One region of the Cloacibacillus evryensis DSM 19522 genome, then DNA from elsewhere that is predicted to be linked to it. Evidence: riboswitches for the same ligand, from Rfam matches in the RefSeq annotation. Region 1 holds a riboswitch; the other holds the start of a gene.

What was found. A riboswitch is a leader RNA that binds a small molecule or an ion and turns the genes downstream of it on or off. The one in region 1 is predicted to bind cobalamin.
Region 2: linked by a shared signal. The riboswitch ahead of CLOEV_RS02020 (methylmalonyl-CoA mutase family protein) and the one ahead of CLOEV_RS11365 (TonB-dependent receptor plug domain-containing protein) in region 1 are both predicted to bind cobalamin.

The regions. Positions count from the first base shown of each region.
Region 1 covers NZ_KK073872.1:2,530,014-2,534,205, reverse strand. The annotation lists gene CLOEV_RS11375 (metallophosphoesterase) at 174-1,316, shown strand; gene CLOEV_RS11370 (helix-hairpin-helix domain-containing protein) at 1,498-1,770, opposite strand; cobalamin riboswitch at 1,982-2,146, shown strand; gene CLOEV_RS11365 (TonB-dependent receptor plug domain-containing protein) at 2,305-4,161, shown strand.
Region 2 covers NZ_KK073872.1:483,717-487,908, forward strand. The annotation lists gene CLOEV_RS02020 (methylmalonyl-CoA mutase family protein) at 1-1,720, opposite strand, end outside; cobalamin riboswitch at 1,857-2,017, opposite strand; gene glmS (glutamine--fructose-6-phosphate transaminase (isomerizing)) at 2,307-4,133, shown strand.

The sequences.
Region 1 (4,192 bases):
AGCAAACAGCGCCGCGCTTACAAGCGCGGCGAACCGGCGGACATTCGTCATCGTTCGTCCCGCCTGCCGCCGCCGGGCGTCCAAAGCCTCTGTCGAAAAATTTGAGGCGTTTGCCGTGAAGCCTGCGGGCGGCCTGTTGACTAGAGTAAACTCTAACCGATATACTAGCCCTCATGTTTAGGTGGATACCGCTTTCGCTCTTTATATATGTATGGCTCAGGCTCATTCTGCCGCTTCCGCTCGGACTTACGGCTAAGGCGGCCCTATTCGCCGTCCTCTGCGCCGCCTCGCTCAAGCAGCAGTTCTTCGTCAGCGTCGGAGGCAGCTTCTTCTCTCCCGAGCTTCCCCGGTGGCTCATCGAACTTTACGGGGCCGCCTTTGGGGCGCTCTTTCTGCTCTTTGTATTCACGCTGCTGAAAGATATTCTGATGATAGTCCTCGCTCTGGCAAGGATATTCCTGCCTGCTGCGCCGCGTCTGCCGGCCTCTGCGGGGGCGGCTCTTATATTGGCCGTGATAGCCGTTTCCGTTTCGGTCTACGGGACATATGAGGCTCAGCGGCTGCCGCGCGTCAACGAGACGGAGGTCTCGCTGCCGGGGCTGCCGCCGGAGCTTCGCGGCTTTAAAATAGCGCTGCTCAGCGACATACACATAAGCGCCTCACGCCGCGCCGATTACGCGGCGGAGCTCGTGAAACGCGTCAACGCGCTTTCGCCCGACGCGGTCCTCATAGCCGGCGATTTTATCGACGGCGTGGTGCGCGACAGGAGCGCCGATATCGCGCCGCTCTCCGGGCTTTCCGCGCCCCGCGGCATCTACGGTGTGCTGGGGAACCATGAGTACTACTTCAACGCGGGGGAGTGGAAGGCGTATATCGAGGAGACTCTCGGCATAAAGATACTCCTCAACGAACATGCGATGATCGGGCGCGGCGGTAAAAATATCGCGGTCGCCGGCGTCGCCGATCTGGCGGCGCTGCGCTTCGCGGACGCCGAGGCGCCGGACGCGGAGAAGGCGCTTTCCGGCATTCCTGAAAACGTTCCCAAAATAATCCTCGACCACCAGCCGGGCGCGGCGCGAAGGAACGCCGCGGCGGGAGCCGACCTTCAGCTCTCGGGGCACACGCACGGCGGCATGGTCCCCGGGCTCGCCGCCGTCGTCAAAAGATTCAACGGCGGCTTCGTCAGCGGCTGGTATGATGTGGGAAAGATGAAACTCTACGTATCGCCCGGCACGGGGATCTGGAACGGCTTCCTGCTCCGTATCGGCGTACCCGCAGAGATAACGGTGATGCGGCTTCGCGGGGAAGAAAGTTAGGGAACCGCTGATTATATGCACTATCTGGTGCGTATAATCAGTGGTTCCCCGGACCGTGGCTTCAGCGCCTGCCGATCATCGACGACGGCGTACTGCTTAAAGACATGATATATTTTAAGAAAGAGCTGTAAGCCAACCGCGCGCTGGCCGTGCGCGGCGCACGCGGAATGTTAAAAGCCGCTCAGCCCTTTTGGGGGTGATACTCCTTATCCTTCCAATACCACCACTTAAGCTTTTCCTGCTCGCGCGCCTCATTCTCCGCGTAGTAGACCGCCAGCCGGAAGACATATAATACGCAGCGGTCGTCCGCGAGCCCTTTGAGGATGCAGTCTCGCTCAAAGAGGACTTCGGGATCTTTTCCCACCAGATCTTTGACGCAGTTTATCCCGATATCCAGCAGGTGTTGCTCCATGTTCTTGCCGATGCCGGGAATTTTTCTCAAATCGTTCTCCATCAGCCTCATCCCTCCACACCGCGAAGAGCCGCCAGTCCGGCGGGCGTTCCTGTCGTCGTTCGAAGTCTGTTCTCAACAACCGGCGGCCGTTCCGCCGGGATTTTCTATCTTGTTATCATTGTATCATGAGGCTGAAACAGCCGCTCCCCGCCGCGGCGAGATAAAAACTATGAAGATATGTTGCTGACAAAACCGCCTGTCATAGTGTAAAATAACAAAATAATGTAACGGAGTACAGACAGGGAATCCGGTGGAAATCCGGAACAGCCCCGCTGCTGTAACTGGGACGAAAGCGCACCATGCCACTGCCGAAGGCGGGAAGGCGCGCCGTAGGATGATCAGGAGTCAGAACATCTGCCGTATCCGTATGAGTTGTAGATCGCGAGGGCGAGGTGCAGCGTCTGCTTTGCGTATATGGCAGGGGCTCCGTCTTCGGGGTCTCTGCTTTTTGTTTATATACAAATAATTAACAGAAGGAGTGTTTTTATGTATCATCTGTGGAAGAAGACAGCGGGGGCTCTCTTATTCTTGTCAATGTTCGCGGCGCCGTCGTTTGCGGCAGGGGAAACAAAGAGCGCCGATGTGGCGGATGTGGCGGCGGTAGAGGTTACTGGATCGCGTCTCGCCGATTCAATAGCCGACGTCCCGGCGCAGACCTATGTCATCACGCGCGGGGAGATCGACGCCAGCGGCGCGCGCGACGTGCAGGACGTACTGGCGAGAGTGCCGGGGATCAATACGCTGCTGAACAACGCCTCGATGGCGCAGTCGAAGGGCGTAACGGTCAGAGGCTTAAATTCCGAAGTGCTGCTGCTGGTCGACGGCATTCCCTATATGGGGGCCGATTACGGCGTGGGAGCGGACCTTGGTTCGCCATTTGATCTGCGCAGCATCGCGCTGACGGACGTTGAGCGGATCGAAGTGGTTAAGGGAGCCGGTTCCGCCATCTATGGCTCAAACGCGGCGGGCGGCGTCATCAATGTCATTACCCGCAGATCCTCCGACAAGTCCGGCGGCAGTATAACGTTGTCGGGAGGAAACAGAGAATGGTTCCGGGGAAATATCCGCGGGACCGTGGTGCTCAGCAATGATTTCAGGGTCTTTGCGGGGTACACTAGAACGCAGGAGGGCGAGACAAAGATACGGCTGGCCGACCCTTCCACCGGATTATACGACAAAGCAAAAGATTATAAAGGAAACGACTATTCTTTCGGCTTTACAAAGGGACCGTGGTCGTTCCTCGGAGAGGTCGGAGATTTTAAATCCGTATGGGATTACACGGATGTCTTTTACGGCGGAGGGACCTCCGAAAACCGTCAGGAAAATAAATACAGGCGCTTTGCCCTTAATTACGCAGACGGGGCCAATACCGGCCGCCTGTACTACCATAAGACTGAAAGAGAGGTCTCCGACAGCTCCGGCGTGACTAATTACGAGGGCGATACGTTCGGTGCCACCTATAACCGCAGGCAGGAGATCGGAACGCTGCCGTTTATTTTCGGTATGGATTTCCGCAGGGAAAAGGCGGAGTATTCCAACAGCGGCAACCCGTGGGGGGACAACCTTCCGTATGAAAATACGAGAACCGAATACGCGCCTTACATAGAGACCTCCATTCCCATCGGAGAGGCGGCCTTTGACATCGGCCTTCGCTATGAATATTGGAATGTGGAAGACGGAGAAGACGCGCACGAGCTGATGCCGCGCTTTTCCCTGAATTGGGCGAACAAAAACGGTGTTCTCTATTACGCGACGGCCGGGCGCTATTTTTCGATGCCAAGCTTCTATCAGATGTTTTACGCGGACGCGTATGGATACTGGCTTCCCAACCCTAACCTCAAACCGGAAAAGGGCTGGACGTACGATATCGGCGTCAAGGACGATACGGCGAAGAATCCGTGGAGCTTCAACGTATTCTACATGGATATGACGGACAAAATCAATATGAACGACAGTTATACGCAATACATCAACGTAGACGAATACCGCGCCTGGGGCGCGGAAGGACGGTATAAGTGGAACTTCCACGAAAACTGGTCATATACCCAGGGAATTTCCTACCTTCACGCCGAGGAAAAAACAGGCGGTTCCGACTGGGTACGCTCGAATATGCCGCGCTGGGACATCTCCGGGATTTTGAATTTCAAAAAAGACCCATGGAGCGCCGAGCTTTCCGCGCACTACTACGGAGACAGGCAGCTCTCAAAAACGGCCTCGACGTATGACGACGGAGATATATTCATCGTCAACGCCTCCGTCGCCTGGAAGGTGGACAGAACGACCCTTCGTCTGGCCTGCGTCAACCTCTTTGACAAGGAATTCTATCTGAACAACAGCGGCTACATCAATCCTGAGCGCCGTTTCATCCTCTCCGCGACCTACGAATTCTAAACGCATCGAGTCCTCTTGGACGACAAAATTT
Region 2 (4,192 bases), 2.0 Mb from region 1:
TCCAGCGGTGGGTGCCGACGGCCTTCACGCTTTCTTCACCTTCAAAGCCGTCGTTGAGCGCATTTCTCACTTCGCCGACGGTCGCGCCCGCGAGGAAGGCCTCGATGACGGCGTCGACGAATTTCGCGTCGCCCTCGTGGACGTTCTCCATGATCTTATCGAGGCATTCGGCGGCGTGCTGCCTGTCCGTGAGTTCGAGGAACTTGTCCACGGAGGCTTTTCTCGCACGGTAGAGCTTTTCCCCGCCGGGGAACATGTTTTTGAGCGGTTTTTCAAGCGTGTTCGGGTACATGTTGGTGCCGACCGCCCTGTCCCTGCGGAAGGCGAGGTTCTTGAGGCGGTTCTTGAATACTTTTTCTATTTCGCCCTGGACGGCGCCCTTTTTCAGCGCGGAGTACATCCCGCCCTCGCCGTCGACGTCCTGAAGGAGCGCCCAGACGGCCGCGGCGCACTGTGTCGTGAGGCGCTCGACATACCACGAGCCGCCCGCCGGGTCGACGGGCTGGAGCATGTCGAACTCGGTCTGGAGCATTATCTGAATGTTGCGCGCGATGCGTTTCGCGATCTCGCCGCTTGGACGGATGGCGTCGTCGAAGCAGCTGACCTGCATCGAGTCGACACCGCCGACCGCGCCCGAGAATGCCTGGGTCGTCGCCCTCAGTATATTGACATAGGGGTCGTAGACGGTGGAGGTGAAGTGCGAGGTGCGCGCGAAGATGTCTATTTTGCCCCGTCCGTCGGCATCGACGCCGAAGGCTTCGGCGATCTGCGCCCAGACGGTGCGCGCCGCCCTGATGCGGGCGATCTCCATGAAGAAGTTGGTGCCGATGGAAAAGCTGAATTTTATGTGCGGCATGACCGTCTCCGGCTCAAGGCCGCGGTGGCGCATCGCCCTGATGTAGGCGATCGCCGCGCTCATAGCGTAGGCGGTCTCCTGGGTGGCGCTCGCGCCGCCGTTGTGGTAGACGTCGCCGCGCACCAATATCGTCTTGAGCTTGGGGGCGTTTTCCTCCGCCCATTTTATGGCGAGAGCCATCTCATCATAGAATTCGTCGATCGGCAGCGGGAGGTTTCCGCGCTCGGCAAGCTCTCCCAGGGGGTCGGCTCCGACGCAGCCTTTGGCCTCTTTGAGGCTCTCTTTGACGCCGGCGGCCCTGGCCTGAGCCGCGACGAGGGCCAACACGGGAACGGCGGAGGCTCCCGCGTAGATGTGGAGCGGCACCTTCGTAAAATCAAGATCTTTGAGCATCTCGTCCGCGTCGCGGAGCGTCGTCAGCGAAAGTCCCCGGTAGTCGTCTTTAAAGAGCGCCGGGTCGGGATCGCGCCCAAGCTTCGTGCAGTCGTCGAGCTCGAAGTTCAGGATGGTGGCGCCTTTGCGGAGCTCGTTTTTCACGGCCTCGTTCGCCTCTTCAGGCAGCACGTCCGAGGAACTCTGGGCGATCTTCCACGGCTCGGCGATGTAGCCGGAGCTCTTTGTTCCGCGCAGGAACGGAGGTTCTCCGGGCATGCCGCCGATGTTGAGCAGCTCTTCGTTGTCGGCAAGCGTATAGACCGGTTCAAGGGTGATGCCTTCGTAGGTCGGCGTGAACATCCGTTTGTCGAACGGAGCTCCCTTGAGGGCCGCCACCGCTTCGTCGTACCACTGTTCGCGTGTGGGAACGGCAAACTCTTCAAAGGAGACAGGCGGAAATTCGCTCATTTTCACCTCTGTTTCGTTCATATTACAGCTTCCCTTCCAGATAAAGTTTAAGCGGGCAAACAAAAAAGACCGCCTGCGGGCGGTCTTGCAAAAGTTGTCGGCGAGTAGATAAAGGTGTTTCTAAACGCACTCGACGACCCCCGCCCGCGCAGGGATTGCCGCAACCTCTATGCAGACCGGTCTCCTGGCTTCCGTTCATCCTACTTTCCGCGCCTTCCTGAGTCGCCTCAGTGGCATCGCGGTTTCGTCACGGTTACAGTGGCGGGGCCGTTCAGGATTTACACCTGATTCCCGAGCATCTGCATCAATACTACATTCTGCGTTTATGATACGCTTAAAGGGTCTGTTTCGTCAATCTTTTTCTTTTGTCTGACGTTTGTGAATATTTCCGCGTCAATTGCGGGGCGGTTTGCGCGGACCGAGAAAGTTTTGATCCGGCTCTCCGGCCGCCTCATCAAGAAAGCTGAAGTTCTTTGAAAAATCGGCGTTTATACTCGCGGGGATTGCTTAGTTATAATTTATTTTTGTCCGCCATTTTTTTTATATTTACTGTGAGAATATTGTAGAATAGATAGTGCTTAACAGTTGGTGAAAGGATGATAGATAAATGTGCGGAATCATGGGCTATATAGGGGACAGGGATACCACGAAGGTAATACTCGAGGGTCTCGCAAAGCATGAATACCGCGGTTATGACTCGGCGGGCATAGCCGTTATCAAGGATAATAAAATATCGGAGCTCCGCACCATCGGCAGGGTCTCGCAGCTTGCCGAGAGGGTCGCTAAGGAGCATTTCACCGGCGATTTCGGCATCGGCCATACGCGCTGGGCGACGCATGGCGGCGTGACGGAGAACAACGCCCATCCCCACGTTTCGAGCGACCATCGTGTTGTGCTCGTACATAACGGCATCATCGAGAACGCGCGCGAGATACGCGCCGACCTTGAGGCGCACGGGATAAAGTTCCACACCGAGACGGACACCGAGTCGGCGGTGCAGTATCTCGGCTACGTCTACGACGGAGACCCGAAGGCGGCGATCGTGAAGCTGACGAAGCGTATCCGCGGCGCTTTCGCGCTCGTCATCATGTTTTATGACAAGCCGAACGAGATATGGGTGGCCCGCAAAGGCTCCCCTCTCGTCGTCGGCCGCGCGGAGAATGAGGGGTTCTGCGCCTCCGATCCGACCGCGCTGCTGGAATATACGCGCGACGTCTGGTTCATGGACGACGACGAGATGGCGCAGATAACGAAAGAGGGCTGCAAGTTTTTTGACTTTAGCGGCGCCGAGCACGATAAGGCGTCGATGCACCTGGACTGGGACGCGGCGATGACCAACCGCGGCGCTTATCCGCACTTCATGCTCAAGGAGATACACGAGCAGCCCGAAGTGGTGGCGCACACGCTCCTGGGGCGCGTGGCGGGAGAGAGCGTCGACCTCAGCAAGGAGCTTGGCTGGACGGCGGAAGAGGCCGCGAAATGGAAGAAGATACACTTTATCGCCTGCGGCACCTCGCACTACGCGACGGTCGTCGCGGCGCGTATCATGGAGACTCTCGGCCGGTTTGAGATACGCACCGAGGTAGCCTCCGAGTACCGCTACCGGAATATCCCGATAGACGACGAGACGCTCGCCGTATTCGTCTCCCAGTCGGGAGAGACGGCGGACACGCTGCACGCGGCGCGCCTCGCGAAGGAGCACGGCGCGAAGTGCCTTGTGATCACCAATGTGCGCGGCTCGACGATACACCGCGAGGTGGGGGAGGCGCTCGTCACTCCCGCCGGCCCGGAGATCGGCGTCGCGGCGACTAAGACCTTTATGGCGCAGATGACGGTGCTGACGCTGCTTGGCCTCTATCTCGCGAAGCTCCGCGGCGATTTGAAGCCCGAAACGGAGAAACGCCTCACCTCGGCGCTGATGGATATCCCCGGCAAGCTCGCCACCGTGCTTTCGCACGAGAAGGATATCGAGGCGCTGGCGCGTGATTTCGCCGACGCGCGCGGTTTCTTCTTCATCGGCCGCGGCCTTGCCTACCCGCCAGCACTTGAGGGGGCGCTCAAGCTGAAGGAGATATCGTACCTCCACGCGGAGGCGTATCCCGCCGGCGAGATGAAGCACGGACCGATCGCGCTCCTGGACAAGGAACTGCCGGTCGTCGCGCTCGTTCCGAAGAACGATTTGTGGGAGAAGACTATCTCCAATATCGAGGAGTCGATGGCGCGCAAATCCCCGATCATCGCGATCGCCACGGAGGGCGACGGCGAGATCGGCCACTATACGAAGCACGTCATCTTTACGCCGGAGACGGAGCCGGAGCTCTTCCCCTTTGTCGCGATAATCCCGCTCCAGCTCTTCGCCTACTATATCGCGCGGCAGCGCGGCTGCGACATCGATATGCCGCGAAACCTCGCCAAGAGCGTCACAGTCGAGTAATTTTAAGAAGTTTGAAGGAAGGCAGGCGGAGCTCTTCCGCCTGTTATTTTTTAGGCAGG